Regions from separate parts of the Streptomyces sclerotialus genome, predicted to be linked through region 1. Evidence: predicted binding sites of a transcription regulator. Region 1 holds the regulator's gene; each other region holds the start of a gene.
The links. The regulator HrcA, encoded in region 1, represses chaperone genes, less so after heat shock. The targets are predictions, from matches to a motif close to TTNGCACTCNGNNNNNCNGAGTGCNAA.
Positions count from the first base shown of each region.

Region 2: the regulator HrcA is predicted to act here: its motif matches at 4,281-4,307, upstream of groL (chaperonin GroEL).
Region 3: the regulator HrcA is predicted to act here: its motif matches at 1,901-1,927, upstream of groES (co-chaperone GroES).

Region 1 is NZ_JBFOHP010000002.1:2,936,018-2,946,399, forward strand. Features, by position in the region: gene AAC944_RS13120 (IclR family transcriptional regulator) at 1-176, shown strand, start outside; gene AAC944_RS13125 (HAD family acid phosphatase) at 357-1,133, shown strand; gene AAC944_RS13130 (ribonuclease Z) at 1,160-2,086, opposite strand; gene AAC944_RS13135 (histidine triad nucleotide-binding protein) at 2,111-2,470, opposite strand; gene AAC944_RS13140 (hypothetical protein) at 2,541-3,458, opposite strand; gene AAC944_RS13145 (OsmC family protein) at 3,599-4,027, shown strand; gene AAC944_RS13150 (16S rRNA (uracil(1498)-N(3))-methyltransferase) at 4,070-4,813, opposite strand; gene AAC944_RS13155 (nitronate monooxygenase) at 4,810-5,916, opposite strand; gene dnaJ (molecular chaperone DnaJ) at 5,990-7,123, opposite strand; gene hrcA (heat-inducible transcriptional repressor HrcA) at 7,124-8,140, opposite strand; gene AAC944_RS13170 (MBL fold metallo-hydrolase) at 8,425-9,159, shown strand; gene AAC944_RS13175 (DUF3097 domain-containing protein) at 9,199-10,035, shown strand; gene AAC944_RS13180 (Uma2 family endonuclease) at 10,013-10,382, opposite strand, start outside.
Region 2 is NZ_JBFOHP010000002.1:4,848,194-4,858,575, forward strand. Features, by position in the region: gene AAC944_RS21590 (alpha,alpha-trehalose-phosphate synthase (UDP-forming)) at 1-416, opposite strand, end outside; gene AAC944_RS21595 (glucosyl-3-phosphoglycerate synthase) at 551-1,516, opposite strand; SAM riboswitch class I at 1,697-1,855, shown strand; gene thrC (threonine synthase) at 1,873-3,156, shown strand; gene AAC944_RS21605 (MoaD/ThiS family protein) at 3,225-3,503, shown strand; gene AAC944_RS21610 (cold-shock protein) at 3,960-4,163, shown strand; gene groL (chaperonin GroEL) at 4,462-6,084, shown strand; gene AAC944_RS21620 (PTS transporter subunit EIIC) at 6,204-7,886, opposite strand; gene murQ (N-acetylmuramic acid 6-phosphate etherase) at 8,008-8,949, opposite strand; gene AAC944_RS21630 (MurR/RpiR family transcriptional regulator) at 9,002-9,985, opposite strand; gene AAC944_RS21635 (DUF8819 family protein) at 10,110-10,382, shown strand, end outside.
Region 3 is NZ_JBFOHP010000002.1:3,792,500-3,802,881, reverse strand. Features, by position in the region: gene tsaD (tRNA (adenosine(37)-N6)-threonylcarbamoyltransferase complex transferase subunit TsaD) at 1-634, shown strand, start outside; gene AAC944_RS16780 (THUMP-like domain-containing protein) at 669-1,865, opposite strand; gene groES (co-chaperone GroES) at 2,074-2,382, shown strand; gene groL (chaperonin GroEL) at 2,512-4,134, shown strand; gene AAC944_RS16765 (SDR family NAD(P)-dependent oxidoreductase) at 4,207-4,980, opposite strand; gene AAC944_RS16760 (LysR family transcriptional regulator) at 5,228-6,139, shown strand; gene AAC944_RS16755 (WhiB family transcriptional regulator) at 6,228-6,557, opposite strand; gene AAC944_RS16750 (response regulator transcription factor) at 6,946-7,557, shown strand; gene AAC944_RS16745 (sigma-70 family RNA polymerase sigma factor) at 7,930-8,505, shown strand; gene guaB (IMP dehydrogenase) at 8,667-10,166, shown strand; gene AAC944_RS16735 (GuaB3 family IMP dehydrogenase-related protein) at 10,281-10,382, shown strand, end outside.

The sequences.
Region 1 (10,382 bases):
GGTTCGCGCTGCGGTACGACTCCCCGGCGACCGACGCGATCAGCGCCTCCGTCCCGGTCGCGCGGCTCACCGAGGAACGCGAGCGGCGGATCGTCGCGGTCATGACCGATGTCCGCACGAAGATCGAGGCGGCCGCGCCGCACGCACAGGGCGCGGGCGCGCCCGAGTGGCGCTGACACCGGCTCCCCGTCGACTTCACACCGGCACCCACCGGCACCCCGCCACCGGCTCTCTGGCACTCCGTGCCACCCTCGCATGATTTGCCAACCATTTAATCTCCGCGCGTAGATACGCAGAAGCAACGCCTGCTAGATCTACCGGGGTCCCCTTTCCGCTCCACTCCGCAGGAGAAGTACATGCGTTTCCGCGCGCGCCTGGGCGCTTTCGCCGCCGCGGCGGCCGTCGCCGCCACCACCGCGTTCGGCGTCGGCCAGGCCACCGCCGAACACTCCGTCCCGCACTCGGACAAGGAGATACCCAACCTCACCCAGGTGCAGGACCGGATCAAGGCGTACTACGGCGACACCGTGACCGCCGACGGGCAGCACCACGCCTCCCCGAAGAGCAACTACGCCCGCCAGGTCCGCGGCATCGAGGCGAAGGCGCAGCGCTACCTGGACAGCGCGGTGCGGCACCACAAGGGGACCGGGAAGCCCGCCGTCGTCCTCGACATGGACGACACCACGCTGCTCACCTACAACTTCGAGCTGCAGATCGGGTTCGCCTTCGACGAGAAGGCCCAGGACGCATACCTGAAGAGCCACGACATGGCCCCGGTCTTCGGCATGGACGCGCTGGTGAACCACGCCCGCGCCAAGGGGTACGAGGTCTTCTTCGTCACCGGCCGCAAGGAGGCCCAGCGCGACTGGAGCGTCCGCAACCTCAAGAACGTCGGCTACGACGTCCCGCTGGACCGCGGGCACGTCTACCTCAAGGACAAGCAGAACCCGCCGGCCTACCTGCCGTGCGGCGCCGGCTGTTCGACCGTCGAGTACAAGTCCGGCACCCGCAAGCACATCGAATCCCAGGGCTACGACATCGTGGCCAACTTCGGCGACCAGTACTCGGACCTGAAGGGCGGCTACGCGGACCGCACCTTCAAGCTGCCGAACCCGATGTACTACCTGCCCTGACCTGCGGCGCCCTGTCCTGCGGCGCCCTAGGGGCGGCGCTTGGGCAGCGGCACCCGCATCAGGTCCCGGGCGACGGTCAGTTCGCCCTCGTAACCGGCCTCGCGGGCCTCGCGCTCGAATTCCGCGGGGTCCGCGTACCGCTGCGAGAAGTGCGTGAGCACCAGGTGCCGGACGCCGGCGTCGCGCGCGACCATGGCCGCCTGGCCCGCCGTCAGGTGGCCGTGCTCCTCCGCCAGCCGCCGGTCTCCGTCCAGGAACGTGGACTCGATGACGAGCATGTCGCAGCCCGCCGCCAGCTCGTGCGCCCCGGCGCACAGCCGGGTGTCCATCACGAACGCGAACGACTGGCCAGGGCGTACCTCGCTGACCTCCTCCAGGGTGACCGCACGGCCGTCCTCCCGGACGACCGAGCCCTCCCGGTTCAGCCGGCCCACCGCGGGCCCTGAGATGCCGTGCTCGGCCAGCCGTTCGGGCAGCATCCGCCGCCCGTCCGGCTCCTGGAGGCGGTAGCCGTAGGACTCGACGGGGTGCGAGAGGCGGCGCGCGGTGAGCGTCCAGCGGGCCGTGTCGGCGATCGTGCCGCCGTCGCCGGACACCGGCTCCTGCCGCAGCTTCACGGTCTCCCGGTAGGCCGTCGAGTAGCGCAGCCGCTCGAAGAAGTGTGCTCCGCTCGCGGGGTAGTGGGCGGTGACGGGATGCGGCACCCGGTCGAGGTTGATCCGCTGGATCACCCCGGCCAGGCCCAGGCTGTGGTCACCGTGGAAGTGCGTGACGCACAGCCGGTTCAGGTCGTGCGCGGCGACCCCGGCGCGCAGCATCTGGCGCTGCGTGCCCTCGCCGGGATCGAAGAGCAGGCCCTCGCCGTCCCAGCGCAGCAGGTAGCCGTTGTGGTTGCGGTGCCGGGTGGGCACCTGGCTGGCGGTGCCGAGGACGACCAGTTCACGTACGGACAAGGTGCTGATCCGCTCCGGTGGCCGTTATCCGGGGGGCCAGTTGAGGCCGCGGCCGCCGAGCACGTGGGCGTGCGCGTGGAAGACGGTCTGGCCGGCGCCCGTGCCGGTGTTGAAGACGATGCGGAAGCCGGTGCCGTCGACCTTGTCCTCCGCGGCGACCTCGCCCGCCTCGCGCAGCACGTCGGCGGCGACCTGCGGCTCGGCGGCCGCCAGCGACGCGGCGTCCGGGTGGTGGGACTTGGGGATCACCAGGACGTGGGTGGGCGCCTGGGGGTTGATGTCGCGGAAGGCGACGGTCGTCTCGGTCTCTCGGACGATCGTGGCGGGCACCTCGCGCGCCACGATCTTGCAGAACAGGCAGTCGGCCTGCGGTTCTCCCGCCACCGGTGCGCTCCTCACGGGTCGTCGGCTCGTACGACCCGCATCGTACCGATCAGGGACCGGCCGGCCGTCACTAGCGTGCCACCCAGGTGCCGGAACGGTCCTTCGAACCGTCGCCCTGGTCGTCGTTGCCGCCGTTGTCGTCGTGGTTGTCGCTGCCGTCGTGGTCGTCGTTACCGCCGTTGTCCTTGTGGTCGCCACCGTCGCCGTGGTCGTCGTGCCACTTGCCGTCGTCGTGGCCGTTGTCGTCGTGGCCGCCGTCGGGGCAGTCGTCGTGGCCGCCGTTCCAGTCCCCGTCGCCGTTGTCGCCGTTGCCGTCGTCGCCGTTGCCGTCGTCGCCGTTCCCGCCGCCGTTGTCGTTGCCGTTCTCGTTGTCGCCGCCACCGCCGCCGCTGTTGCCGTCGTCGCTGCCGCCGCCACCGCTGTTGTCGTTGTCGCCGCCGCCCCCGCCGCCGTTGTCGCCGCCGGGGTTGTCGCCGCCGCCCCCGCCGCTGTTGTCGCCGCCGGGGTTGTCGTCACGGGCGGGGTTGGAGTCCGGGTTCGAGTTCGGCTGTTCCGTACCTCCGGCGGCCGGGGCGTTGCAGTTGCCGATGGTGTTCGTACGGAAGATCACCCGGTCGCCGACCCGCGCGGTGAGGCCACTGCCCTCCACGCACCGGCCGTTGACCTCCCTGGTCACATTCCCTCGGATGGTGATCCGCTCGCCGCTGGCGCTCTCGCCCTGGCAGTCGACCCTGGCGCTGCCGCCGCCCGCGCCGGGGGTGGCCTCCGGTGCGCCGCCGTTCGGCGCCGACGCCGTACAGCTGAGCCAGCGGACGTCGACGCTCTCCCACTCCAGTGCCCGCGTCCCCTGGCGGTCCGTCGTCACCGCTATCGCGGATGTGTTGGAGTAGCCGGACGGCTCACACGCCGCTGTTCCGGCGGCCACCGCACCCGCGGCACCCGCCGCTGCCAACGCCCGTAACCAACGGCCCCGCACGCGTCCCTTCATGCCCCGCAGCGTGCCATCGCCGCCACGCGGCCCGACAGGCCCGCTCCGGCCAACTCCGCGCGGCGCTCCCCCGGCCGGCCCGACCATCACTAACCTGGGCCGCGAAAAGTTGAGTTCCGCCACATACGGGAGCGACCCACATGGCAACGACGCGCACGGCCAAGACCCACTGGGAAGGCAACCTGCTGGAGGGCAAGGGCCAGGTGGCCCTGGACTCCTCCGGCATCGGTACGTACGACGTGAACTGGCCGGCCCGCGCCGAGCAGCCGAACGGCACGACCAGCCCCGAGGAGCTGATCGCGGCGGCCCACTCCTCCTGCTACTCCATGGCGTTCTCGCACGGCCTGGCGGGCAAGGGCTACACCGTCGAGACGGTCGACACCCAGGCCGATGTCACCTTCCAGCCCGGCGAGGGCATCACCGGCATCGTGCTGACCGTGAAGGCCAGTGTCCCCGGCCTGTCGGAGAACGACTTCCAGGCGGCGGCCGAGGACGCCAAGAAGAACTGCCCGGTCAGCCAGGCCCTGGCGGGCGTCAAGAACATCACGCTCAACGCCACGCTGATCTGACACCACCCGATCCGGCGCGCAAGGCCGTACGGCCCGCGGGGCTCAGTCCCAGCGGCCCGTGCGGCCCAGCAGCAGTGCCGTGGCGGCCGTGCCGGCCGTGGAGGTCCGCAGGACGCTCGCGCCCAGCCGGTACGGCTTCGCCCCGGCCGCCGCGAACAGCTCCAGCTCCTCCGGCGAGACGCCGCCCTCGGGCCCGACGACGAGCACGATGCCGCCGTCGGCGGGGAGTTCGGCGCGGGCCAGCGGCTCGCTGCCCTCCTCGTGCAGTACGGCGGCGAAGGCCGCACCGGACAGCAGCTCCGCCACGCCCTTCGTCGACGCGGCCGCCGCGACCTCGGGGAACGTCAGCCTGCGTGCCTGCTTCCCGGCTTCCCGCGCCGTGTTGCGCCACTTCGTCAGCGACTTGGCGCCCCGCTCGCCCTTCCACTGCGTCACGCAGCGGGCCGCCTGCCACGGCACGATCGCGTCCACGCCGGTCTCGGTCATGGTCTCCACGGCCAGTTCGCCGCGGTCGCCCTTGGGCAGCGCCTGGACGACCGTGATGCGCGGCCGCGGCGGCTCCTCGGTCCGTACGTCCGTCACCGCGACGTCCAGCCGGTCCTTGCCCTCGACCGCGGCGACCGTCCCGTACGCGCCCGTGCCCGCGCCGTCCGTCAGCACGATCTCCTCACCGACGCGCAGCCGCCGAACGGACACCGCGTGCCGTCCCTCGGGGCCGTCCAGGGTGAGGGCCACGCCCGGCGCGGCGCCGGCCAGCGAGTCGACGAGGAAGACCGGGGCGGTCACGGGGCACTCCCAAGGGATCCGGGTCCGGCGGGGCCGGAGGGGTTCGACACGGCACGTGCCGCGGCCAGTTCGGCCACCAGCACCTCCATCAGGTCTGCCGCGGGCAGCCGCCGGGCCAGCCGGTGGCCCTGGCCCGCCCACAGGTTCATGGCCTGCGGGTCACCGGCCTGCGCCGCGGCCTTGCGGACCGGCGAGGTGAGGTGGTGGACGGCCGGATAGGCGGCCGGGGCGTACGGGCCGTGCTCGCGCAGGAAACGGTTCACCAACCCGCGGGCCGGGCGCCCGGAGAACGCCCGGGTCAGCTCCGTACGGGCGAACAGCGGGTCGGTCAGGGCCTGCTTGTGCAGCGGGTGGGCGCCGGATTCGGGGCAGGCCAGGAACGCCGTACCGAGCTGCGCCGACACCGCGCCCGCCGCCAGCACGGCGGCTATCTGCGCGCCGCGCATCAGCCCGCCCGCCGCGATCACCGGCAGCCGGACGGCCTCGCGGACCTCGGCGATCAGCGTCAGCAGGCCGACGCCCGCGCCGGTGCCGTCGCTCTGCGGGTCGTCGCGGTGGGTGCCCTGATGGCCGCCCGCCTCCGTGCCCTGAACGCACACGGCGTCGGCACCGGCCTCCTGCGCGGCCCGCGCCTCGGCGGCCGTGGTGACCGTCACGACGGTGTACGTGCCTACCCGGGCCAGGGATTCCACGGTCTCGGCTGTGGGGCAGCCGAAAGTGAAGGAGACGACCGGTACCGGGTCCTCACGCAGGATGGCGAGCTTGGCGTCGTAGTCGTCGTCGGTGGCGCCGTGGGCGTCACCGAGCGCGGTCCCGTACCAGGTCTCCTCGCCCGCGAGCTGCTCGCGGTAGACCTCGACGGCCGCGTCGTCCGCGAGCTCGGGCTGCGGCATGAAGAGGTTCACGCCGAAGGGGCGGCCGGTCAGCCCGCGCAGCCGCTCGATCTCCTGGTACATGCCGTCGGCCGTCTTGTATCCGGCGGCGAGGAAGCCCAGGCCGCCGGCGGCGCTGACGGCCGCGGCCAGCTCGGGACACGAGGCGCCGCCGGCCATGGGCGCCTGCACGATCGGGTGAGGGCTCAGCTCGGTCAGCGCGGTGGGCATGCCCACATCGTGTCACGCGTCACGGCCGCCCCCCGAATCGGGGAGCGACCGTGTACACAGCGTTCAGCGCCTCTCATCGTCCGTTGAAGGCATCTTTCAACCGCGAGAACAGCCCCTGCTGGCCCGGCTGGAACTGGCCCGTCGGGCGTTCCTCGCCGCGGAGCTTGGCGAGCCGGCGCAGCAGCTCCTCCTGCTCCGGGTCGAGCTTGCCCGGGGTCTGGACCTCGACGTGGACGACCAGGTCACCGCGGCCGCCACCGCGCAGGTGCGTGATGCCGCAGCCGTGCAGCGGGATGGACTGGCCGGACTGGGTGCCGGGCCGGATGTCGACGTCGCGTACCCCGTCCAGCGTCTCCAGCGGACACTTCGTGCCCAGCGCCGCCGCGGTCATCGGGATGGTGACCGTGCAGTGCAGGTCGTCGCCGCGCCGCTGGAAGACCGGGTGCGCGACCTCGTGGATCTCGACGTACAGGTCACCGGCCGGGCCGCCGCCGGGGCCGACCTCGCCCTCGCCCGCGAGCTGGATGCGGGTGCCGTTGTCCACACCGGCCGGGATCTTGACGGTGAGCGTACGGCGCGACCGGATGCGGCCGTCGCCCGCGCACTCGGGGCACGGGGTCGGCACGACCGTGCCGAAGCCCTGGCACTGCGGACAGGGCCGGGAGGTCATGACCTGGCCCAGGAAGGACCGGGTGACCTGCGAGACCTCACCGCGACCGCGGCACATGTCACAGGTCTGCGCGGAGGTGCCGGGCGCGGCGCCCTCGCCGGAGCAGGTCGTGCACACCACGGCGGTGTCGACCTGGATGTCCTTGGTCGTACCGAACGCGGCCTCGTTCAGCTCCACGTCCAGCCGGATCATGGCGTCCTGGCCGCGGCGGGTGCGCGAGCGCGGCCCGCGCTGCGACGCCGTGCCGAAGAACGCGTCCATGATGTCGGAGAAGTTGCCGAAGCCCGCGCCGAAGCCGCCGGCACCGGCGCCGCCGCCCTGGGAGTTCGGGTCCCCGCCGAGGTCGTAGACCTGCTTCTTCTGCGGGTCCGACAGCACCTCGTAAGCGGCGTTGATCTCCTTGAACCGCTCCTGGGTCTTGGGATCCGGGTTCACGTCCGGGTGCAGCTCGCGCGCCAGCCGCCGGAAAGCCTTCTTGATCTGGTCCTGCGAGGCGTCGCGGCTGACACCGAGGACCGCGTAGTAGTCCGTGGCCACTTACGACTCCGCCAGGATCTGTCCGACGTAACGTGCCACTGCGCGTACCGCTCCCATCGTTCCGGGGTAGTCCATGCGGGTCGGTCCGACCACGCCGAGTTTGGCGACTGCCTCGTCGCCCGAACCGTAGCCGACGGCGACGACCGATGTGGAAGTGAGGCCTTCGTGAGCGTTCTCGTGCCCGATGCGCACGGTCATGCTCGAATCCTTGGCTTCTCCCAGCAGCTTGAGCAGCACGACCTGCTCCTCAAGTGCCTCCAGCACCGGCCGGATCGTCAGCGGGAAATCATGTCCGAAGCGCGTGAGATTGGCGGTACCGCCGATCATCAGCCGCTCCTCGGTCTCCTCCACCAGAGTTTCCAGCAACACCGACAGCACTGTCGAGACCGTGCCCCGGTCCTCCGTCTCGAAGGACTCGGGAAGGTCCTGCACCAGCTGCGGCACGTCGGTGAACCGGCGTCCCACGACACGGCTGTTGAGCCGGGCCCGCAGGTCCGCCAGAGACGTTTCGCCGAACGGCGCGGGGCAGTCGATCATGCGCTGCTCGACCCGTCCGGTATCGGTGATCAGGACGAGCATCAGCCGGGCCGGTGCCAGCGACAGCAGTTCCACGTGCCGGACGGTGGACCGGGTCAGCGAGGGGTACTGCACCACCGCGACCTGCCGGGTCAGCTGCGCGAGCAGCCGCACCGTACGGGCCACGACGTCGTCGAGGTCCACCGCGCTGTCGAGGAAGCTGTGGATCGCCTTGCGCTCGGGACCCGACAGCGGCTTGACCGCCGCCAGCTTGTCGACGAAGAGGCGGTAACCCTTGTCGGTGGGGATACGGCCGGCGCTGGTGTGGGGCTGCGCGATGTAGCCCTCGTCCTCCAGCGCGGCCATGTCGTTACGGACGGTGGCCGGTGAGACGCCGAGGTGGTGGCGCTCCGTGAGCGCCTTGGAGCCGACCGGCTCCTCGGTGCCGACGTAGTCCTGGACGATGGCACGCAGCACTTCGAGTCTGCGTTCGCTGAGCATCGCGCACACCTCCAGTCCCGCGCTTTTCCCAGGCCGTCTCCGGCCGCCTGACCGGGGCCGCAGGTCCGGCCGGGGTCCGACCGTCCCTGGCACTCGACCGGTCCGAGTGCCAAACCCCGGTCCAGTGTACGGCCGGGTAGCACGGCCAGGGCAAGGCCGGGCGACACGGCTCGCGGCCCGGCGGGCCACCGTATCGCGCCGGGACCGGTCCATGCCCCCGGGATCCGCCCAGGTCAGCCGGGCGGCCGCGCGCGATTTCCCGGTATCCGGGCTAGCGTCGCGGTATGGGCACGACTTGGGAAGAGGCAGGCTGGGAGCGGCTCGCGGACGGCGTCGCACGCCGTCGGCTGCCGGGCTGGGACGCCACCGTCGGGGTCGTGGCCGGCACCACCGGCGTCCTCATGATCGACACGGGGTCCGGGCTGCGCGAGGGCGCGGAGCTGCGCCGCCAGGTGCGCGAGGTGCTCGGCCGTGAGGTGACCCACATCGCCCTCACCCATCCGCACTTCGATCATGTGCTCGGCACGGCGGCGTTCGCGGGCGTGACCGTCTTCGGCGCGACCGGGCTCGCCGAGCTGCTGCGGCGCGAGCCGGAGGCGCTGCTCGGCGACGCGGTACGCAACGGGGCCGATCCCGGCGCGACCGCCGAGGCCGTGGACATCGTGGTGGTCCCGGAGCACGCGGTGTGCGGCGAACGCACCCTGGAGCTCGGCGACCGCCGCGTCCTGCTGGCCAACGTCGGGCCCGGGCACACCGCGCACGACCTGGCGGTCTGCGTACGGTGCGGGCCCGGCGAGCCGGAGATCGTCTTCTGCGGCGACCTCGTCGAGGAGTCGGGCGAGCCGCAGGCCGGCCCCGACGCGCTGCCCGCGTGCTGGCCGGGGGCGCTGGACCGGCTGCTCTCCCTCGGGGGCGAGGACGCGCGGTACGTCCCCGGGCACGGCGCCGTCGTGGATGCCCGCTTCGTCCGTGCCCAGCGCGACGAGCTCGCCCGCCGCTTCGGCGTGTCGCCCGTCTAGCCCACCCGAGGGGCGCCGTCCGCGCATATCGTCTGTCGAATGCGCAGCAGACAGTACGGTCCCGACCTCACTCCCCCATGGAAGAAGCAGCGCCCCGCGCCCGAGGTGCCGGCCGAGCCCGATCTCGTCGTCGAAGAGGTCGCCACCGGCTTCTGCGGGGCCGTCATCCGCTGCGAGAAGACCGCCGAGGGACCGACGGTCACCCTGGAGGACCGCTTCGGCAAGCACCGGGTCTTCCCGATGACGCCCCGCGGCTTCCTCCTGGAGGGCAAGGTCGTCACCCTCGTTCGCCCCTCCGCCGCGTCCGCACGCCCCCAGGGACCGCAGCGCACCGCCTCGGGCTCCCTCGCCGTGCCCGGCGCCCGCGCCCGGGTCGCCCGCGCCGGCCGCATCTACGTCGAGGGCCGCCACGACGCGGAACTGGTCGAACGCGTCTGGGGTGACGACCTGCGCATCGAAGGCGTCGTGGTGGAGTACCTGGAGGGCGTCGACGCTCTTCCTTCGATCGTCCGCTCCTTCTCCCCCGGCCCGGACGCCCGCCTCGGCGTCCTCGTCGACCACCTGGTGCCCGGCTCCAAGGAGTCCCGCATCGCCGCGTCGGTCACGGACGCGAACGTCCTGATCGTCGGCCATCCGTACATCGACATCTGGGAGGCCGTGAAGCCGGCGTCCGTCGGCATCCCCGCCTGGCCGTCCGTCCCGCGCGGCCAGGACTGGAAGACGGGCGTCTGCCGGGCCCTCGGCTGGCCGGAGAACACGGGGGCCGCGTGGCAGCGGATCCTCGGCTCGGTGCGTACGTACAAAGACCTTGAGCCGGCGCTGCTGGGGCGGGTGGAGGAGCTGATCGACTTTGTTACGGCCGGCGATGGCGCCTGACCTTCGGCAGTGTGCCGAAGCCGCTGGTGTCCAATTCGATGCCGAGCATGTCAAGTGGCACCGGGGCGCCGAACTTGACCGTCCGCTCCACCTCATAGTCGGCTTGCTCGCCCTTGCCTGTCGGTTCGGTGAGCAGGAGGCACTCGGCCTCGAACGGATCGATGATCAGGTACGCGGGCACCGATCCAGCGGCGTAGATGGAACGCTTGACGCCATAGTCCGCGTCGCCGGTGCTCTTGGAGACGACCTCCACCAGCAACGTGACGGCCGGGGAGGGGATGAGGCGGCCCGGCCCCTCGACAGCCCCCTTCTCGAACACTACGAGATCCGGCTGCGGCTCACTGCTC
Region 2 (10,382 bases), 1.9 Mb from region 1:
TTGTACGCCTCGTACGCCGCCCACTGGCCGCGGAAGTCCGCGTCGAACGCCGGCTCCAGCGGCGTCTGGTACAGCAGGTGGTGGACGAACCACAGCACGGAGTTGGCGATGCCGTTGTACGCGTCGGCGAACACCCCGGGCGGGATGTCCAGCATCCGGACGGACTGCCCGCCGGTGTCGGCGGGGTCCAGCAGCCCGTCACCGGCGGCGGCCCGCCGGGCCGCCTCCCGGTCGCCGTCGCCGAGGGCGGCACACACCCAGACGGCTCCGGCGTCGGAGCCGATCGCGGACAGGCCGGAGACCAGTCCGCCGCCGCCGCGCCGGGAGGTGAGCGTGCCGTCCTCGCCCAGGGCGTAGGAGACCGGGCCGCGGTTGGACGCGACGAGAACCTGGGCACCTGAGCTGGAGGAGACCATGCCGATGACCTAACCCGCCACAGATCCGCTCAAACGTACGGCCCGCAGCGCGTCGCGGGCGCAGCCGCACGTCGGGCGCCGCGCGCGGCCCGTGGCCAGGACCGGAGAGCCGGACCGCTCACGGGCCGCGGGCCTCAGGCCGCCCGCCGCGCCTCGTACTCCGGTACGCCGCGCATCGGCGGCCGCTCCTCGGTGTCCACGTCGGTCGTACGCGGGACGAAGCCGCCCGACTCGCCCCGGTCGAACTGGGTGAGCCGGGGCCGTACGAGGTGCCCGCGCGCCAGCCGCAGCTGGGCGGTGCGGTAGATCGCCGCGGCCATCCTGCCCAAGGCCTGCCCGTCCTGGTGCCGGTGCTTGCGCACCCCCACGTCCACCTGCGCCAGCGCGTCCAGGCCGACCGTGTGCAGCGCGTCGACCAGCAGTCCCAGCTCGACGCCGTACCCGACGGGGAAGGGCAGCCGCTCCAGCAGCGAGCGGCGCGCCGCGTACTCGCCGCCCAGCGGCTGGACGAAGCCGGCCAGCTGCGGCCAGTGCAGATTGAGCAGCGGGCGGGCCACCAGCTCGGTGACCCGGCCGCCCTGGCCCGCCCTGGGACCGCCGGCCTCGCCGCCCAGCGGCCGGTCGTACATGGCCTTCACGAACTGCACGTCCGGGTCGGTCAGCAGCGGCCCGACGATCCCGGACACGAAGTCCGCGGAGAACTCGCGCAGGTCGGCGTCGACGAAACAGACGATGTCGCCGCTGGTCACCAGCAGCGAGCGCCACAGCACCTCGCCCTTGCCGGGCACCGTCGCCAGCCGGGGCAGGATCGCGTCGCGGTGCACGACCCGGGCGCCGGCCGCGGCCGCGACCTCGGAGGTGCGGTCGGTGGAGCCGGAGTCCACCACGACCAGCTCATCGACCAGCGGCACCGCGTCGGACATCAGGTCACGGCGGATGATCTCCACGATCGTGCCGACCGTGGCTTCCTCGTCGAGCGCGGGCAGCACGACGCTGACCGTCCGCCCCGTACGGCTCTTCGCGGCCAACAGCTGGTCGAGCGGTCGGTCGGCGGCGGACCAGGAGCGTCCGGCCAGCCAGCGCTCCACCTCTTCCAGCACGTATCCGTCTCCTTTTGCTACGCGTCTGAGCCATCCGGCTACGCGATGTGAGCCATCTCGCGGTTCGGACGGCTATCTCAACCGTCCACCCCTTCGGTTACAGTCTTGAACAACGCGGATGACCACCGCATGCCGGGGTCACCGCTGAACAAATGCCTGCCTTTCGCACGCAGGCCATACCGCTCATCCAGAGGGGCAGAGGGATACGGCCCGTTGAAGCCCCGGCAACCCTCCAGCCGGTCTTGCCGCCAGGACGCTGATGTCCGCCGCGCGAGGCTCCCGGCTAGGGAAGGTGCCAAATCCGTCTCACGGCGAGATGCGTCGTGAGGAAGATGAGGAGAAAGGGCCTCGCCTCCATGGCTGTGCAAGCTGCTGAGAACACCGCTACCTCCGTCTCCCTCGGTCCCGCCGCGGCGCTGTCCTGCCGCGAGTGCGGCACCCGCTTCCCGCTCGGCCCGATCTTCGCGTGCCAGGAATGTTTCGGGCCGCTCGAAGTGGCCTACGACCTGCCGAGCGGCGACCCCGAGGGCCTCCGGAAGCAGATCGAGGCCGGTCCGGACAACATCTGGCGGTACGCGCCGCTGCTGCCCGTCCCCGCGGACGTGGCCGACAAGCCCAACCTGAACCCCGGCTTCACCAAGCTGGTCAAGGCCGACCGCCTCGCCGCCGAGCTCGGCGTCACCGGCGGCCTGTACGTGAAGGACGACTCCGGCAACCCGACGCACTCCTTCAAGGACCGCGTCGTGGCCATCGCCGTCGAGGCGGCCCGCGCCTTCGGCTTCACCACCCTCTCCTGCTCCTCCACCGGCAACCTCGCCGGCGCCGTCGGCGCCGCAGCGCGCCGGGCCGGCTTCCGCTCCTGCGTGTTCATCCCGCACGACCTGGAGGCGGGCAAGGTCGTCATGGCCGCGGTGTACGGCGGCGACCTGGTCGGCATCGAGGGCAACTACGACGACGTCAACCGCTTCTGCTCCGAGCTCATCGGCGACCCGCTGGGCGAGGGCTGGGGCTTCGTGAACGTCAACCTCCGCCCGTACTACGGCGAGGGTTCCAAGACGCTCGCGTACGAGATCTGCGAGCAGCTGGGCTGGGAGCTGCCGGACCAGCTCGTCATCCCGATCGCTTCGGGCTCGCAGCTCACCAAGATCGACAAGGGGCTCAAGGAGCTGATCAAGCTCGGCCTGGTCGAGGACAAGCCGTACAAGATCTTCGGCGCCCAGGCCGAGGGCTGCTCGCCGGTGTCCACCGCCTTCAAGGCCGGCCACGACGTGGTCCGCCCGCAGAAGCCGAACACCATCGCCAAGTCGCTGGCCATCGGCAACCCGGCGGACGGCCCGTACGTGCTCGACATCGCCCGCCGCACCGGCGGCGCGGTCGAGGACGTCGACGACGAGCAGGTCGTGGACGCGATCAAGCTGCTGGCCCGCACCGAGGGCATCTTCGCGGAGACCGCGGGCGGCGTGACCGTCGGCGTCACCAAGAAGCTGATCGAGAACGGGCAGATCGACCCGGCGAAGTCGCTGGTCGTCCTGAACACCGGCGACGGCCTGAAGACGCTGGACGCAGTGGCGCCGACGACCGGCCCGACCGCGACCATCCGCCCGAGCCTGGACTCCTTCCGCGAGGCCGGCCTCGGCTGAGCCCCGGCCCCCGGCCGGAACGCTGCCCCGCACTCGTTGCCACTGAACCCGGAAGGCAGAGAAACACCATGAGCGTGAACGTCCGCATCCCCACCATCCTGCGCACCTACACCGGCGGCCGGGCCGAGGTGCCCGCCGAGGGCGCGAAGCTCTCCGAGGTCATCGCCGACCTGGAGAAGAACCACACCGGCATCGCGGCCCGCGTCCTGGACGACCAGGGCAAGCTGCGCCGCTTCGTGAACGTCTACGTCAACGACGACGACGTGCGTTTCGAGGGCGGTCTGGAGGCGGCGACGCCCGACGGCGCCAGCGTCTCGATCATCCCCGCGGTGGCGGGCGGCTGCTGAAAAGCTTCCGTACGCCCCTTTGCGCGCCCTGTGTGCGCCCCTTGTGCACCGTCCGGTGAATGACGGCACGCACTCCCCGGAATCGCCCCGTCCGCAGCAGAAGCGGACGGGGCGATTCCATGTCGTTAAAGGCGATACAGTTGAGGTGAATCCTCTTCGCGCGCGTGCCTGACGCATATGAGAACGCGACAAGATGTGCCCAAAGTGTGTGCGCAATTTGTCGCGTTGATGAGCTATGCCCGGCCCGGCTTGCCCAGAATTATCGCGACTTCGGCCGTTATCGGCGAATGGTCGTGGGCAGAATTCTCGTCCGATTGACCTGTTGCGCTGGGCATCGGTGCAGATACATTCAGCGGCGGTCGACGCGTTCCGGCGCACACCCTCCTTGGGGGTGAGGTCTGACCCGGGTCCGCGGAGTGCGGTCCTGCGCAAGGGCCAGCAATAGGGGAGTTAGGAATGGCTCAGGGCACCGTCAAGTGGTTCAACGCGGAGAAGGGGTACGGCTTCATCGCGGTCGACGGTGGTGCGGATGTTTTCGTCCACTACAGCGCGATTCAGATGGACGGCTACCGCACCCTTGAGGAAGGTCAGCGGGTCGAGTTCGAGATCTCGCAGGGCCAGAAGGGGCCGCAGGCGGACATGGTTCGCGTGGCCGGCTGAAGCGCCGACCGACTGCAGCGTACGGAGGCCCGTGCCCCCTTGAGGGGGTGCGGGCCTCTTGTTGTGAACGCGGTCGAGCCGCGAGCCCGTCGCCGCGGCAGCTCGCACCCCGAGCCGCTTGCACTCGAGGGGGTCGAGTGCTAATCATTGCGTTAGCACTCTGAAGGTGAGAGTGACAGAAGGACCGGGTCGGTGAGGCCCGTTGCCGGGTGGGGAAGGAACCACCAGGCGCAGGCCGTCCGTCGCGGGCGCCACGCGGTCCGGAGCAATCCACCCCTGTCCGGGAGGACCACTTCACATGGCCAAGATCATCGCGTTCGACGAGGAGGCACGGCGCGGTCTCGAGCGCGGGATGAACCAGCTCGCCGACGCCGTCAAGGTCACCCTTGGCCCCAAGGGCCGCAACGTCGTCCTTGAGAAGAAGTGGGGCGCCCCCACGATCACCAACGATGGTGTGTCCATCGCCAAGGAGATCGAGCTCGAGGACCCGTACGAGAAGATCGGCGCCGAGCTGGTCAAGGAGGTCGCGAAGAAGACGGACGACGTCGCCGGTGACGGCACGACGACCGCGACCGTCCTGGCCCAGGCCCTGGTCCGCGAGGGCCTGCGCAACGTCGCGGCCGGCGCCAACCCGATGGCCCTGAAGCGCGGCATCGAGAAGGCCGTCGAGGCCGTCTCCGCCGCCCTGCTGGAGCAGGCCAAGGACGTGGAGACCAAGGAGCAGATCGCCTCCACCGCCTCCATCTCCGCCGCCGACACCCAGATCGGCGAGCTCATCGCCGAGGCCATGGACAAGGTCGGCAAGGAAGGCGTCATCACCGTCGAGGAGTCCCAGACCTTCGGTCTGGAGCTGGAGCTCACCGAGGGTATGCGCTTCGACAAGGGCTACATCTCGGCGTACTTCGCCACCGACATGGAGCGTATGGAGGCGTCGCTCGACGACCCGTACATCCTGATCGTCAACTCCAAGATCTCCAACGTGAAGGACCTCCTTCCGCTGCTGGAGAAGGTCATGCAGTCGGGCAAGCCGCTGCTGATCATCGCGGAGGACGTCGAGGGCGAGGCGCTGTCCACCCTGGTCGTCAACAAGATCCGTGGCACCTTCAAGTCCGTCGCCGTGAAGGCCCCGGGCTTCGGTGACCGCCGCAAGGCCATGCTCGGCGACATCGCCATCCTCACCGGTGGCACCGTCATCTCCGAGGAGGTCGGCCTCAAGCTGGAGAACGCCGGTCTCGACCTGCTCGGCCGCGCCCGCAAGGTCGTCATCACCAAGGACGAGACCACCATCGTCGACGGTGCCGGTGACAGCGAGCAGGTTCAGGGCCGCGTCAACCAGATCCGCGCCGAGATCGAGAACTCGGACAGCGACTACGACCGCGAGAAGCTGCAGGAGCGCCTGGCGAAGCTCGCCGGCGGTGTTGCGGTCATCAAGGCCGGTGCCGCGACCGAGGTCGAGCTCAAGGAGCGCAAGCACCGCATCGAGGACGCCGTCCGCAACGCGAAGGCGGCCGTCGAGGAGGGCATCGTCGCCGGCGGTGGCGTGGCCCTGCTGCAGGCCTCCTCGGTCTTCGAGAAGCTCGAGCTCGAGGGCGACGAGGCCACCGGTGCCGCCGCTGTGAAGCTGGCCCTGGAGGCTCCGCTGAAGCAGATCTCCGTCAACGGCGGCCTCGAGGGCGGCGTTGTCGTGGAGAAGGTGCGCAACCTGACCGTGGGCCACGGCCTGAACGCCGCGACCGGCGAGTACGTCGACATGATCGCCGAGGGCATCATCGACCCCGCCAAGGTCACCCGCTCCGCGCTGCAGAACGCCGCCTCCATCGCGGCGCTGTTCCTCACCACCGAGGCCGTCATCGCCGACAAGCCGGAGAAGGCCGCCGCGGCCGCTCCGGGCGGCATGCCCGGCGGTGACATGGACTTCTGATCCACCCCTTCCGGGAACGGATCAGCTGTTCAGCTGCACGGACCGAGGGCGGCACTCCCACCATGGGGGTGCCGCCCTCGGGCGTTCGCACGGCTGTCGTGGCTGTCGTGGCCGCCGGGTCAGACGGACGCGGGCTCCTTCGCGGTGGAGGGCCCGCCGGCGGGGGCCGCGCCGGTCCCCGTGCCGCCGGCCACCGGGGACCGCGAAGCGTCGGAGTCGGCGTTCAGGTCGGTGAGCATCTGCTTGCTGAAGCCGAAGAAGTAGGTGGCCAGAAAGCCGACGACATAGCCGGCGAGCAGGCCGACGGCGTAGATCACGGCCGTCGCGCCCAGGTCGTGGTTGCCCTTGAGGAGCGGGAAGAGGGCCCAGCCGGAGGGGCCGATGGCGGTGGAGCCGACGGCCGTGCCGAGCTGGTTGAAGAGGCCGACGAACGCGCCGCCGAACGCCCCGCCGACGCAGGCCGTGACGAACGGCCGCCCGAGGGGGAGCGAGACGCCGTAGATCAGCGGCTCGCCGACGCCCAGGAAGCCGGCCGGGAGGGCGGACTTGATGGTCGTACGGATCGAGCCGTTGCGGGGGAGGCGGAGGTGGACGGCGATGGCGGCGCCGACCTGGCCCGCGCCCGCCATCGCGAGGATCGGCAGCAGGACGGTGTAGCTCTGCTGCTCGATGAGGGTGGTGTGGATCGGGATGAGGGCCTGGTGCAGGCCGAGCATCACCAGCGGGAGGAAGAGCCCGCCGAGGACGAAGCCGGCGAGCGCGCCGCCGTGGCCCAGCAGCCAGTTGGCGGCCGTACCGATCGCGGTGGACACCTCACCCGCGGCGTACATAAGGCCGAAGACCGTCACCAGGCCCGTGACGAGGACGGTGAGGGTCGGGGTGACCAGGACGTCGAGTGATTCGGGGACCCACTTACGGCACCACTTCTCGATGTGGGCCGCCAGTACGGCGGCGCCGAGCGCGCCGAGGACGCCGCCCTGGCCGGGGGAGAGCTGCTGGCCGAAGGCGGTGATGTGCGCGACGCCCGGGAAGACGATGATCGCCGCGACCGCGCCGCCGAGGATGGGCGTGCCGCCGAACTCCTTGGCGGTGTTGAAGCCGACGAAGACCGCGATCAGCGCCATGAAGCCGGAGGCGATGGCGGTCAGCGCGGGGACGAGGGCGGGCAGCCAGCCGAGGTTGGTCAGCAGGCCGTTGAAGCCCGCGATGATGCCGCAGCCGATGAGGGCGGGGATCAGCGGGACGAAGATGTTCGCGATCTTGCGGAGGAACAGCTTGAAGGGGGTGGCGTTGGCCGCCTTCCGCCGCGCCTTGATCGCGGCGCCCTGGGCGGCCAGCTCGTCGGCGGTGGTGGGAGCGGGGGCGCCGGGCGCGCCCTGACCGTCGGACGCACCAGGCATACCGGATGTACTAGATGTGCCGGACGTACCGGACGGGCCGGTGGCAGCAGCCGGGCCGGCGGTGGCGGCGGCCGGCTCGGGGGCGGCCGCCGCGGGCTCGGGGGCGGCCGCGCGCTCCTCCTCGACCAGCTCTTCGAAGAGAGGCGTGACGCGGGCGACCGTACCGGGGCCCAGCACGATCTGGTACGTGTCGTCCTCGACCACCCCCATGACGGCCGGCAGCGCCTTCAGCGCTTCGTCCTGGACCAGTGCACGGTCCTCGATGCCGAGGCGGAGCCGGGTCATGCAGTGCGCGACGGACGTGATGTTGGCAGCACCGCCCACGAGGGGCAGGAGCGCGGCGGCGGTGGCGCGGTTCTTGTCCGGGGAGCCGGAGTTCCCCTGAGGAGATGCAGAGGTCATGTGCAGGCGCTGTTCTGTCGGAGGGCTGCGCGTCGTTGCGCGGGGAGGATCGGGCGCCACTCCCGGAGGGAGGGCGCGGGCGGTCAGGCGTGGGCGGGGCGGTCAGTCCTGGGCGGGGCGGTCAGCCTTCCTGGGCGGCGGCCCGGAGGGCGGCGCGCAGATGGCCTCGGGAGTCGGCGAGCAGGCGGGCCGCGGTCGGGCCGTCCACGGAACCGAGGATGGTCAGGATGGCGTTCTTCACCTCCCCGTCGGTGGCGGCGAGCGCGTCCTCGATCTCCGCGTCGGACGCGCCGGTGGCCAGCGCGACGATGCGCCGGGAACGGGCCCGCAGCTTGTCGTTGGACGCCCGGACGTCGACCATCAGGTTTCCGTAGGTCTTGCCCAGCCGGATCATCGTGATGGTCGAGAGCATGTTGAGGACCAGCTTCTGGGCCGTACCGGCCTTCAGGCGGGTCGAGCCGGTCAGCAGCTCGGGGCCGACGACGACCTCGATGCCGTGGTCGGCGGCGGCCGCGAGCGCGGAGCCGGCGTTGCAGGACAGGCCGACGGTCAGCGCGCCCTGTGCGCGGGCGTGCTCGACGGCGCCGATGGCGTACGGCGTGCGCCCCGAGGCGGAGATGCCGACCACCGTGTCGTCGGCGGTCAGGCCGAGCGCGTCCAGCTCGGCGGCGGCCAGGTCCTTGCTGTCCTCGGCGCCCTCCACCGCGGTGACCATGGCAGGCGGACCACCCGCGATCAGGCCGATCACCTCTTCTGGGGTGGTGTTGAAGGTGGGCGGGCACTCGCTGGCGTCCAGGATGCCCAGCCGGCCCGCCGTGCCGGCGCCGGCGTAGATCAGCCGGCCGCCGCGGGCCATACGGGCCGCCGCGCCGTCGATGGCCGCGGCGATCCGCGGCAGCTGCTCCGCGACGGCGGCCGGGACGGTGGCGTCCTCGCCGTTCATCGTGCGGGCGATCTCCAGGGTGGACAGCTGGTCGATCTCGGCGAGCTCCGGCCGGAACGCCTCGGTGGTGAGGGTTTCCAGCTGGGCCCGCAGCGCGGCGTGATCAGCGGTGGAAGTCATGGCGTGGGGGTCTCTCCGGTACGGCTCGGGGTGGGGGGCGCGTGCGGGCGGGTCAGCGGGGGCGGGGGGAGTGGCGGTGCGCCAGGGCCTCGTAGGAGGCGGAGAGGGCGGGCGCCGCCGTCTCGTACGTGCGCTGGGCGACGCCGACGAAGAGGCAGTCGACGACGAGCAGCTGGCTCGTGCGTGACGACATGGCCGCCGGGCGCAGCTCGCTCTCCCTGGCCGTGGACGTGGTGAGTATGTGGTCGGCGTAGGACGCGATCTCGCCGTCCGGGCGGCCGGTGATCGCGATCGTCGTCGCGCCGTGGTCGAAGGCGACCCGCAGCGGCTCTATGACGTCGGTGGTGCGACCGGAGTGGGTGATCGCGACGGCGACGTCACCGGTCCGCATCTGCACGGCGTTGGTCACCGCGAGGTGCGGGTCGGCGTGCGCGTGCGCGATGAGGCCGATGCGCAGCAGCTTCTGGGCCAGGTCCTGGCCGACGAGGCTGGAGGCGCCGATGCCGTACACATCGATCCTGCGGGCGCCGGCGAGCGCGGCCACGGCCGCCTCCAGCTGGGTGGTGTCCAGCGCGGCAGCGGTGTCGGCGAGGCACTGCTGCTCCTCCTGCGCGAGCTTGGCGACCACGTCGGTGAGGGAGTCGTCGACCGCTATGTCGGCCGTGACGGCGGGCGCCCGGCCGGCGGCCTGCTGTGCGGCGAGCGCGGCGAGCGCCAGCCGGAGGTCGCGGTAGCCCGGGTAGCCCAGCAGGCGGGAGGTGCGGACGACGGTGGCCTCGCTGGTGCCCGTGCGTTCGGCGAGGCCGGTGACGGTGAGCGCGGCACAGCCTGCCGGGTCGCCGGCGACGGTCTCCGCGACCCGCTGCATGGAGCGGGTCATGGACGGCGCCAGCGTCCGCACCTTGGCGGCGAGGGCCGCCGGGGCGGGCGGGGTCCGGTCCGGCTGGGCGCGTCGGGCGGCGCCGGGGCCGGTCCGGGGAGGAGCCGGAGCGCCGGGTGCCGTGCCGTTGAAAGTTTCCTTCAGGTTGGAGCTCACCACTGAAAAGTAATTTCAGCCGCCTGCGGCGTCAATACCTCTCCGTGGCCTGTGGACAACTTGAGTCCCGGAGGAGAAAGGGAACGCGTGTGGGGCTCCGGCGCGTACGCGCGACAATGGGCACATGGAGTTGGAACAGGCGCTGCATGCCGCACGGGCCCTGGTGATCGCGGACCTGGTGGCGGGCGATGTCGCCGACGCGGACATCGTCTCGCTGGTGGAGGACGCCGTCGCGCACCGGCGCTGGTGGGTCGAGCAGTGGCCGGAGGGCGTCGAATTCGTCGCCGGGCTCGTCGCGCAGGACGTCCAGGACTCCCTGCTGGAGCGGTACGGCCGCTGGCCGCTGTGCCCGGTGTGCACGGAGGGCGGCGACCCGCACGCGCTGGACGTGGAGCCG
Region 3 (10,382 bases), 860 kb from region 1:
CGACAAGGTCGCCCGCGTGCTGAACCTCGGCTTCCCCGGCGGCCCGGTCATCGACCGGATGGCCCGCGAGGGCGACCCGGAGGCCATCGCGTTCCCGCGCGGCCTGACCGGCTCCCGCGACCCGAAGTACGACTTCTCCTTCTCCGGCCTGAAGACCGCCGTGGCCCGCTGGATCGAGGCCAAGCGGGCAGCGGGCGAGGAGGTGCCGGTGGCGGACGTCTCCGCGTCCTTCCAGGAGGCCGTCGTGGACGTGCTGACCCGGAAGGCCGTCCGGGCCTGCAAGGACCACGGTGTGGACCACCTGATGATCGGCGGCGGCGTGGCGGCCAACTCCCGGCTGCGCGCGATGGCCGAGCGGCGCTGCGAGGACGCGGGCATCACGCTGCGCGTGCCGCGCCCGAAGCTGTGCACGGACAACGGTGCGATGGTCGCGGCCCTCGGCGCCGAGATGGTCGCCCGGAACCGCCCGCACTCCGCCTGGGAGCTGTCCGCCGACTCCTCCCTCCCGGTCACCGAGCCGCACGTCCCGGCCCCGGGCCACGAGCACCGGCACGGCGTCCCGCACTCCCACCACGGCCACGGGCACAGCCACGATCACGTGCACGAGGTCAGCAAGGACAACCTGTACTCGTGATCAGTCTGTACCTGTGATCGGCCGGTACTCGTGATCAGCCGTCGACGGGCTTCGCGGGCTGCCCGACGAGCATCGTCGGGGCGCCCGCGACGCGGGTGAGGAGCACCGTGGCCGCGTTCGGGCCGCGCAGCTTGACCTTGCGGCGGATCTCCTCCGGTTCGACGGCGGAGCCGCGCTTCTTGACCGTCAGCACGCCGATCTCGCGTTCCCGGAGGAGTGCCTTGAGCTTCTTCAGGTTGAAGGGCAGCTCGTCGGTGATCTCGTAGGCGGCGGCGTACGGGGTGGGGCGCAGCTCGTCGGCGGTGACGTACGCGATGGTCTCGTCGATCAGGCCGCCGTCGAGCTCGGCCGCGGCCTCCGCGACCAGGTGCGCGCGGATGACAGCGCCGTCCGGTTCGTACACATAGCGGCCCACGGGGCGTACGGGCGGGTCGGGGAGCGGGGCCGTGGTGCGGAGCGCGGCGCCCGAGGGCAGCAGGGTCGCCCGCATCTCGCCCGGCTCCGTGCCGAACCAGAGCACCGCCTCCTTCACGTCGCCGCCGTCCGAGATCCACTCCGCGGCGGCGTCCTCGGGGATCGCCTCGTGGGGGATGCCGGGCGCGATCTTCAGCGCGGCGCGCGGGGCCTTGCGGGCCGCCTCGATCGCCCAGGAGAGGGGCGGGGAGTACGCCTCGGGGTCGAAGACGCGGCCGCGGCCGCCACGCCGCGCCGGGTCCACGAAGACGGCGTCGTACGGGCTCGTGTCGATCTCCGTGACGTCCGCGCAGCGCACCTCGATGAGGTCGGACAGGCCGAGCGCCTCGGCGTTGGCGCGGGCCACCTCCGCCGTGAGCGGGTCGTGGTCCACCGCCAGGGCGCTGATGCCCGCCCGGGCGTACGCGATCGCGTCGCCGCCGATGCCGCAGCACAGGTCGGCGACGCTGCGTACGCCCAGCTCCGCGAGGCGGGCCGCGCGGTGCACGGCGACGGTGCGGCGGGTGGACTGCTCGACGCCGTTCGGGGTGAAGAACATCCGGTACGCGTCCTCGGCGCCGAACTTCGCGACCGCCCGCTGCCGCAGCCGGGCCTGGCCCAGGGCCGCCGACACCAGGCCGGCGGGGTGCTCGCGGCGCAGCCGGGTGGCGGTGGCGAGCTCCTGGGCGGGGTCGTGGTCGCGGAGGCCGGCCAGCAGGGTCCGGCCTTCATCGGTGAGCAGCGCGGAGAAGGCGTCGAGAGGGTTCACCCGTCCCATTCTGGGGCAGGTCGTGGATCTCTTTGCGAGCCACGTTGGCACTCCGCTTGACCGAGTGCTAACCGCGTCATAGTCTCGGCGCTGGCACTCACCACTGGAGAGTGCCAAACACAGCGACGGGCAGGTCCGGCACCCGCGACGACGGATCCACCTGGTCGCCACCTCAGACAGTTAACCCCGTGAGATCTCCGAAGGGGGAGGTCGGATCGTGACGACCGCCAGCTCCAAGGTTGCCATCAAGCCGCTCGAGGACCGCATCGTGGTCCAGCCGCTCGACGCCGAGCAGACCACGGCTTCGGGCCTGGTCATTCCGGACACCGCCAAGGAGAAGCCCCAGGAGGGCGTCGTCCTGGCCGTGGGCCCGGGCCGCTTCGAGGACGGCAACCGTCTTCCGCTCGACGTTTCCGTCGGCGACGTCGTGCTCTACAGCAAGTACGGCGGCACCGAGGTGAAGTACAACGGCGAGGAGTACCTCGTCCTCTCGGCTCGCGACGTTCTCGCGATCGTCGAGAAGTAAGCCGGGACCTGGGTTTCCCCAGGCCGACGCTTCACCCCAGCTGTTCTGATCTGCGCCCCTGGTTCCCGCGTCTCACCACCCGGGGCAGGGGCGCATTTCGTTGAGAGTACGACTAAGGACACGTAACTCATGGCGAAGATTCTGAAGTTCGACGAGGACGCCCGTCGCGCCCTCGAGCGCGGCGTCAACAAGCTTGCCGACACGGTCAAGGTGACGATCGGCCCCAAGGGCCGCAACGTCGTCATCGACAAGAAGTTCGGCGCCCCCACCATCACCAACGACGGTGTCACCATCGCCCGTGAGGTCGAGGTCGACGACCCGTACGAGAACCTCGGCGCCCAGCTGGTGAAGGAGGTGGCGACCAAGACCAACGACATCGCTGGTGACGGCACCACCACCGCCACCGTCCTGGCCCAGGCGCTGGTCCGCGAGGGTCTGCGCAACGTCGCCGCCGGTGCCTCCCCGGCCGCCCTGAAGAAGGGCATCGACGCCGCCGTCAAGGCCGTGTCCGACGACCTGCTCTCGACGGCCCGCCCGATCGACGAGAAGTCCGACATCGCCGCCGTCGCCGGCCTGTCCGCCCAGGACAAGCAGGTCGGCGAGCTCATCGCCGAGGCGATGGACAAGGTCGGCAAGGACGGTGTCATCACCGTCGAGGAGTCCAACACCTTCGGCCTGGAGCTCGACTTCACCGAGGGCATGGCCTTCGACAAGGGCTACCTCTCCCCGTACATGGTCACCGACCAGGAGCGGATGGAGGCCGTCCTCGAGGACCCGTACATCCTCATCCACCAGGGCAAGATCTCCTCGATCCAGGACCTGCTGCCGCTGCTGGAGAAGGTCATCCAGGCCGGCTCCTCCAAGCCGCTGCTGATCATCGCCGAGGACGTCGAGGGCGAGGCCCTGTCGACCCTCGTCGTCAACAAGATCCGCGGCACTTTCAACGCCGTCGCCGTGAAGGCCCCCGGCTTCGGTGACCGCCGCAAGGCGATGCTCGGCGACATGGCCACCCTCACCGGTGCCACCGTCATCGCCGAGGAGGTCGGCCTCAAGCTCGACCAGGCCGGTCTGGACGTGCTGGGCACCGCCCGCCGCGTGACCGTCACCAAGGACGACACCACCATCGTCGACGGTGGCGGCAAGGCCGAGGACGTGGCCGGCCGCGTCGCGCAGATCAAGGCCGAGATCGAGACCACCGACTCGGACTGGGACCGCGAGAAGCTCCAGGAGCGCCTCGCCAAGCTCGCCGGTGGCGTCTGCGTCATCCGCGTGGGTGCGGCCACCGAGGTCGAGCTCAAGGAGAAGAAGCACCGTCTGGAGGACGCCATCTCCGCGACCCGCGCCGCGGTCGAGGAGGGCATCGTCTCCGGTGGTGGCTCCGCCCTGGTCCACGCCGTCAAGGTGCTCGAGGGCAACCTCGGCAAGGAGGGCGACGAGGCCACCGGTGTCGCCGTCGTCCGCCGCGCCGCCGTCGAGCCGCTGCGCTGGATCGCCGAGAACGCCGGCCTGGAGGGCTACGTCATCACCTCCAAGGTGGCCGAGCTCGACAAGGGCAACGGCTTCAACGCCGCCACCGGCGAGTACGGCGACCTGGTGAAGGCCGGCGTCATCGACCCGGTCAAGGTCACCCGCTCCGCCCTGGAGAACGCCGCCTCCATCGCCTCCCTGCTGCTCACGACCGAGACCCTGGTCGTCGAGAAGAAGGAAGAGGAGGAGGCCGAGGCCGGTCACGGTCACGGCCACGCGCACTGAGTGAGCTGACTCCACAACGAGGCCCGGCCCCCGATGGGGAGCCGGGCCTCGGGCTTTCCGGTACCCGACCGGCTACTGCGGCCCGTACTTCCGCCCCGTCCGGGACGTGACGCCGCCCAGGAGGTTGCGCGGGGCGAGCTTCACGACGCCCATCAGGGCCTTGTACCGCGGGTCGGGGATGGAGAGGGAACGGCCGCGGGCCAGGTCCTTCATCGCGGCGTCCACCAGATTGTCCGCGTCCAGCCACATCCAGCCGGGGATGTTGTCGGTGCCCATCCCGGCGCGCTCGTGGAATTCGGTACGGACGAAGCCCGGGCACAGGGCCATCAGCCGCACCCCGCTGCCCGCCAGATCGCGCGCCGCGCCCTGGGTGAACTGCACGACCCACGCCTTGCTCGCGCCGTACGTCCCGCGCGGTACGAAGGCCGCGACCGAGGCGACGTTGACGACCCCGCCGCGCCGCCGCTCGCGCATCCCCTTCACCGCCGCCGAGGTCAGCCGGAGCACCGCCTCGCAGTGCACCTTCAGCATCGCCAGCTCGTCGGCCATCGGGACGTCCAGGAACTCGCCCTTGTTGCCGAAGCCCGCGTTGTTGACCAGCAGGTCCACCGGGTGCTTGCGGTCGTCGAGCCGCTTCTCGACGGCCTCGATGCCCTCCTCCGTCGCCAGGTCGGCGGTCAGCACACCGACCTCGACGCCGTGCCGGTCGTGCAGTTCGGCCGCGTGCTCGCGCAGCTTCTCTTCGTTACGGGCCACCAGCACCAGGTTGTGTCCGTCGGCCGCCAGCCGGCGCGCGAACGCCGCTCCGATGCCCGCCGTCGCTCCCGTGACCAATGCAGTCGTCATAAGAGAACGCTATCTGTCCGGCGGGGCCCCGCCGGGCCCGGCACCCGCCGTGCGGGTGACCGACCCACCGTCAGTTGCCCTGCCCCGCCCGCCACTTCCCTGCCGCGTACCGTACGTATCCAGCCCAGTAGCGGTCGTCTTCGCGCCGAAAAGTCCACCCGTGCGGCCCGCCCGGCACGGATCGTGGCGCTCCAAAGCGGTGACCGATAATTCCGGCTCCGCCCCAAGTAGTGCTTATGCTTGAGGAATGATCGAGGCCCGTCATCTCCGCGTGCTGCGCGCCGTCGCCCGGACCGGCTCCTTCTCCGCCGCCGCACGGGAGCTCGGCTGCACCCAGCCCGCCGTCTCCCAGCAGATCAAGGCGCTCGAACACGCGGCGGGTACGCCACTGATCATCCGTGCCGGCCGCGAGATGCGCCTCACCGAGGCGGGCGAGGCCCTCGTACGGCACGCCGTCGGCATCCTCGCCGGGCTCACCGCGGCCGAGGAGGAGGTCGCGGCGATCGCCGGGCTGCGCGCCGGACGGGTGCGGCTGGTGTCCTTCCCCTCCGGCAGCTCGACCCTGGTGCCCACCGCGCTGGCCGCGATGCGGGCCGCGCACCCGGGTACGGCGGTCTCGCTGGACGAGGCGGAGCCGCCGCGCTCCATCGAGATGCTGCGCGGCGGGGACTGCGAGATCGCGCTGGCCTTCCGCTACCCCGAGGTGCCGGGCGCCGACCCGGCCGCCGAGTCCGAGTGGGACGACCTGATCGTCCGCCGGGTGCTCACGGACCGGCTGGTGGGGCTCGTACCGGAGCGGCACCGGTTCGCCGAAGTGGGCCGGGCCGGCTTCGCCGAGCTGGCCGAGGAGCCGTGGATCGCGGGCTGCCCGCGCTGCCGCCGCCACCTGGTCTCGGTCTGCGAGAGCGCCGGTTTCACGCCCCGCATCGACTTCGCGACCGACGACTACCCGGCGGTGATCGGCCTGGTCGGCGCGGGGCTGGGTGTCGCCGCGCTGCCGGAGCTGGCGCTGGCCTCCGTACGCCCCAAGGGCGCGCGGACGGTCCTGCTGGAGCCGGTCGTGCAGCGCGAGATCGTGGCACTCACCCTGCCGGACCTGGCCCAGGTCCCGGCGGTGACGGCCATGCTCGACCAGCTGGCCGCCGCGGGCGGCCGCTGATCCGGCCCCGTACCGCCCTGCACCGTACCGTTCTCCCGCCGGTACGGGTGCAGAAACGTTTCGTCTGTTCGGGTGTCCTTACGGAGCGTCAGCCTCTGTGCATCATCGCCGGACCGGAGCCGCCCGCCGGCACCAGGCGATGCCGGGCCCGGCCCATCAGCTCTTCCCTCTCGTCCTCGGTCAGGCCGCCCCACACGCCGTACGGCTCGCGGACGGCCAGGGCGTGGGCTGCGCATTCCGCGCGTACCGGACAGCGCATGCAGACCTCCTTCGCCGACGTCTCGCGTGCGCTACGGGCCGCACCGCGCTCACCCTCGGGATGGAAGAAGAGTGAACTGTCCACGCCGCGGCAGGCGGCGAGCAGCTGCCAGTCCCAGAGGTCCGCGTTCGGGCCCGGAAGGCGGGAGAAATCTGCCATTGCTAGTCCCCTCGAAGCGTGGCGGTATCGGGCTCCTGCTCATGACCGTACATCTACCTTCTAAGTAGATGTAAATATGACTCTTCTCGAATCTTGCCTCAGACAATGTCCAAACGGAAAAAAAGCACCGAACAGGGCAAAGCGGACAGGTTGCGGAAAGTGGAGTGCCGAGGGGCGCGGGTCTTGCTGCTGCGTGTCCGGCCCCTCACATAGAGTGTCGAAAACGGCCCCTCAGCCCGTAACTCTTTCGGGTGACCGTCGTTGAGAGTGCGGAAGCGGTTGACAGAGGGACTCCCCGGGCAGGTGTCCGAGGCCGTCAATCGCACAGGTGACGATACGTACCAGCCTGGAGGCACAACGTGACGCGCATCAGCTGCGGAGGACGGCCATGACTTCCGTCCTCGTCTGCGACGACTCCCCGCTTGCCCGAGAGGCGCTCCGTCGGGCGGTTGCGACCGTCCCCGGTGTCGAGCGCGTGACGACCGCGGCCAACGGCGAGGAAGTCCTCCGCCGCTGGGGTGCCGATCGCTCGGACCTGATTCTGATGGACGTACGGATGCCCGGCCTCGGCGGTGTCGAGACCGTGCGCCGGCTGCTGTCCGCCGACCCGGGCGCCCGGATCATCATGCTCACCGTCGCCGAGGACCTCGACGGCGTGGCGCTCGCCGTCGCCGCCGGCGCCCGCGGCTATCTGCACAAGGACGCCTCGCGCGCCGAGCTGCGCGCGACGGTGACCCAGGCGCTCGCCGACCCGACGTGGCGGCTCGCCCCGCGCCGGCTGCGGTCCGCCGAGATGGGCGCGGCGCCGACGCTCACCGCGCGGGAGATCCAGGTGCTGGAAGGCATGAGCCACGGGCGGTCCAACGCCGAGATCGGGCGCGAGCTGTTCCTCTCCGAGGACACGGTCAAGACGCACGCCCGCCGGCTCTTCAAGAAGCTCGGCGCCTCCGACCGCGCACACGCGGTGGCGCTCGGCTTCCGCTGGGGCCTGGTCCGCTGAGCCGTTCGTCGGCGAGGGCACAGCGGGGCCGCGTCGCGCGCCGTTCCGGAAGGGTGGCGCGTGCCACGGCCCCGCTGTGCCGCCGTCCGGCGCCGAAACCTCACGCGATGCCGCATGCTTGAGGTGTGACTCCTCCCCGGCTCCAGGGCCGGGGCTTCTCACTCGGCCAGAAGAGACCTCATGACGGACATGCCCCTCACGGTGCCACGCGGCACCGGTGAACGCCGTGGGCGACGTCTCGGGTCCGGCATGGGCAACACCCGAAAGGGGGAGGCGTGGGACGTGAGTGCTGGCACACCGACGCATAACACTTCGGTGCACAACTACGGGGGCGATGCCGCGAACCGTGCGGCGTCAAGGCACCATGGACCGATGCGCGAGGACGGGACCCAGGAGATCGGCGGGCTCGTCGCACGTGCCGTCGAGGGGGACCGGCAGGCGACGCACGACCTCCTCGCGCATGTGCACCCGCTCGCCCTGCGCTACTGCCGTACGCGGCTGTCCAGGCTGCCGGGTGACGCTCGCCACTTCGTCGAGGACCTCGCGCAGGAGGTCTGCGTGGCGGTGCTCTGCGCGCTGCCGCGCTACCGGGACACCGGCAAGCCGTTCGAGGCGTTCGTCTTCGCCATCGCCGCCCACAAGGTCGCCGACCTGCAGCGAGCCGCGATGCGCGGCCCGGGCAGCACGGCCGTGCCCTCGGACGAGATGCCGGAGCAGCCGGACGACTCGCTCGGTCCCGAGGAGCGGGCGCTGCTCAGCAGTGACGCGGAGTGGGCCAAGAAGCTGCTGGCCAACCTGCCGGAGAACCAGCGGGAGCTGGTGCTGCTGCGGGTGGCGGTCGGGCTGACGGCGGAGGAGACCGGGCAGATGCTGGGGATGTCGCCGGGAGCGGTCCGGGTCGCGCAGCACCGCGCGCTCAGCCGGCTCCGGGCGCTCGCCGAGCAGTAGGCGCCGCCGTCCCCGCGTACGGAGCGGGGTGGCCTGCCGAACGCCCTGATCCGTACGTGTGAACGTACAAAGAACATGGGTGATCTTGCTCGTGGAATGAGCCACCGGTCATTCCCGTTAGCATGGACATCCGCACTGATCAAGGCCATTGGGAAGGTGTCATGACCAACGTCGACGGAGTCCCCGGAAAATTCGCGACACTCGGGCTGACCTACGACGATGTGCTGCTGCTGCCGGGCGCCTCCGACATGTCGCCCGACCAGATCGACACCTCCTCGTACATCTCGAAGAACGTCCGGGTGAACGTCCCGCTGCTGTCCGCGGCGATGGACAAGGTCACCGAGGCCCGGATGGCCATTGCCATGGCGCGTCAGGGCGGCGTCGGCGTGCTGCACCGCAACCTCTCCATCGAGGAGCAGGCCAACCAGGTCGACCTGGTCAAGCGCTCCGAGTCCGGCATGGTCACGGACCCGATCACGGTGCACCCCGACGCGACCCTGGCCGAGGCCGACGACCTGTGCGCACGCTTCCGTATCAGCGGTGTGCCGGTGACCGACGCGGCGGGCAAGCTGCTCGGCATCGTGACCAACCGCGACATGGCCTTCGAGACCGACCGCGGCCGTCAGGTCCGTGCCGTCATGACCCCGATGCCGCTGGTCACGGGCAAGGTCGGGATCTCCGGCGTGGACGCCATGGAGCTGCTGCGCCGCCACAAGATCGAGAAGCTGCCGCTGGTCGACGACGCGGGTGTCCTCAAGGGCCTGATCACGGTCAAGGACTTCGTCAAGGCCGAGCAGTACCCGAACGCCGCCAAGGACTCCGAGGGCCGGCTGCTGGTCGGCGCGGCCGTCGGCGTGGCGGGCGACGCGTACGAGCGGGCCCAGGCGCTGATCGAGTCCGGTGTGGACTTCATCGTCGTGGACACCGCGCACGGCCACTCCCGGCTGGTCGGCGACATGGTCGCCAAGATCAAGTCGAACTCCTCCGTCGACGTCGTCGGCGGCAACGTCGCCACCCGCGAGGGCGCCCAGGCGCTGATCGACTCCGGCGTGGACGGCATCAAGGTCGGCGTCGGCCCCGGCTCCATCTGCACCACCCGCGTCGTCGCCGGCATCGGCGTCCCGCAGGTCACCGCGATCTACGAGGCCTCGCTCGCCGCCAAGGAGGCCGGCGTCCCGGTCATCGGCGACGGCGGCCTGCAGTACTCCGGTGACATCGCGAAGGCCCTCGTCGCGGGCGCCGACACGGTGATGCTCGGCTCGCTGCTGGCGGGCTGCGAGGAGTCGCCGGGCGAGCTGATGTTCATCAACGGCAAGCAGTTCAAGTCCTACCGCGGCATGGGTTCGCTCGGCGCGATGCAGACCCGCGGCGACCGCAAGTCCTTCTCCAAGGACCGGTACTTCCAGGAGGGCGTCGCCTCCGACGAGAAGCTGGTGCCCGAGGGCATCGAGGGCCAGGTGCCCTACCGCGGCCCGCTCTCCTCGGTCGTCCACCAGCTCGCCGGCGGCCTGCGCCAGTCGATGTTCTACGTCGGCGGCCGCACGGTCCCGGAGCTGCAGGAGAAGGGCCGCTTCGTGCGGATCACCTCGGCGGGCCTCAAGGAGAGCCACCCGCACGACATCCAGATGACGGTCGAGGCACCGAACTACAACGCCCGCTGAGCGGGTAGGCCCGGTTCCGGAACCACGGCTTGAGGGGGAGCCCGCGGACAGCCGTCCGCGGGCTCCGGCATGTCAGGGATACTGGAACGGCAGACACAGAGGAAAGGCCACACAGTGACTGAGATCGAGATCGGGCGCGGCAAGCGCGGCCGCCGGGCGTACGCCTTCGACGACATCGCCGTCGTACCGAGTCGGCGGACCCGCGACCCGAAGGAG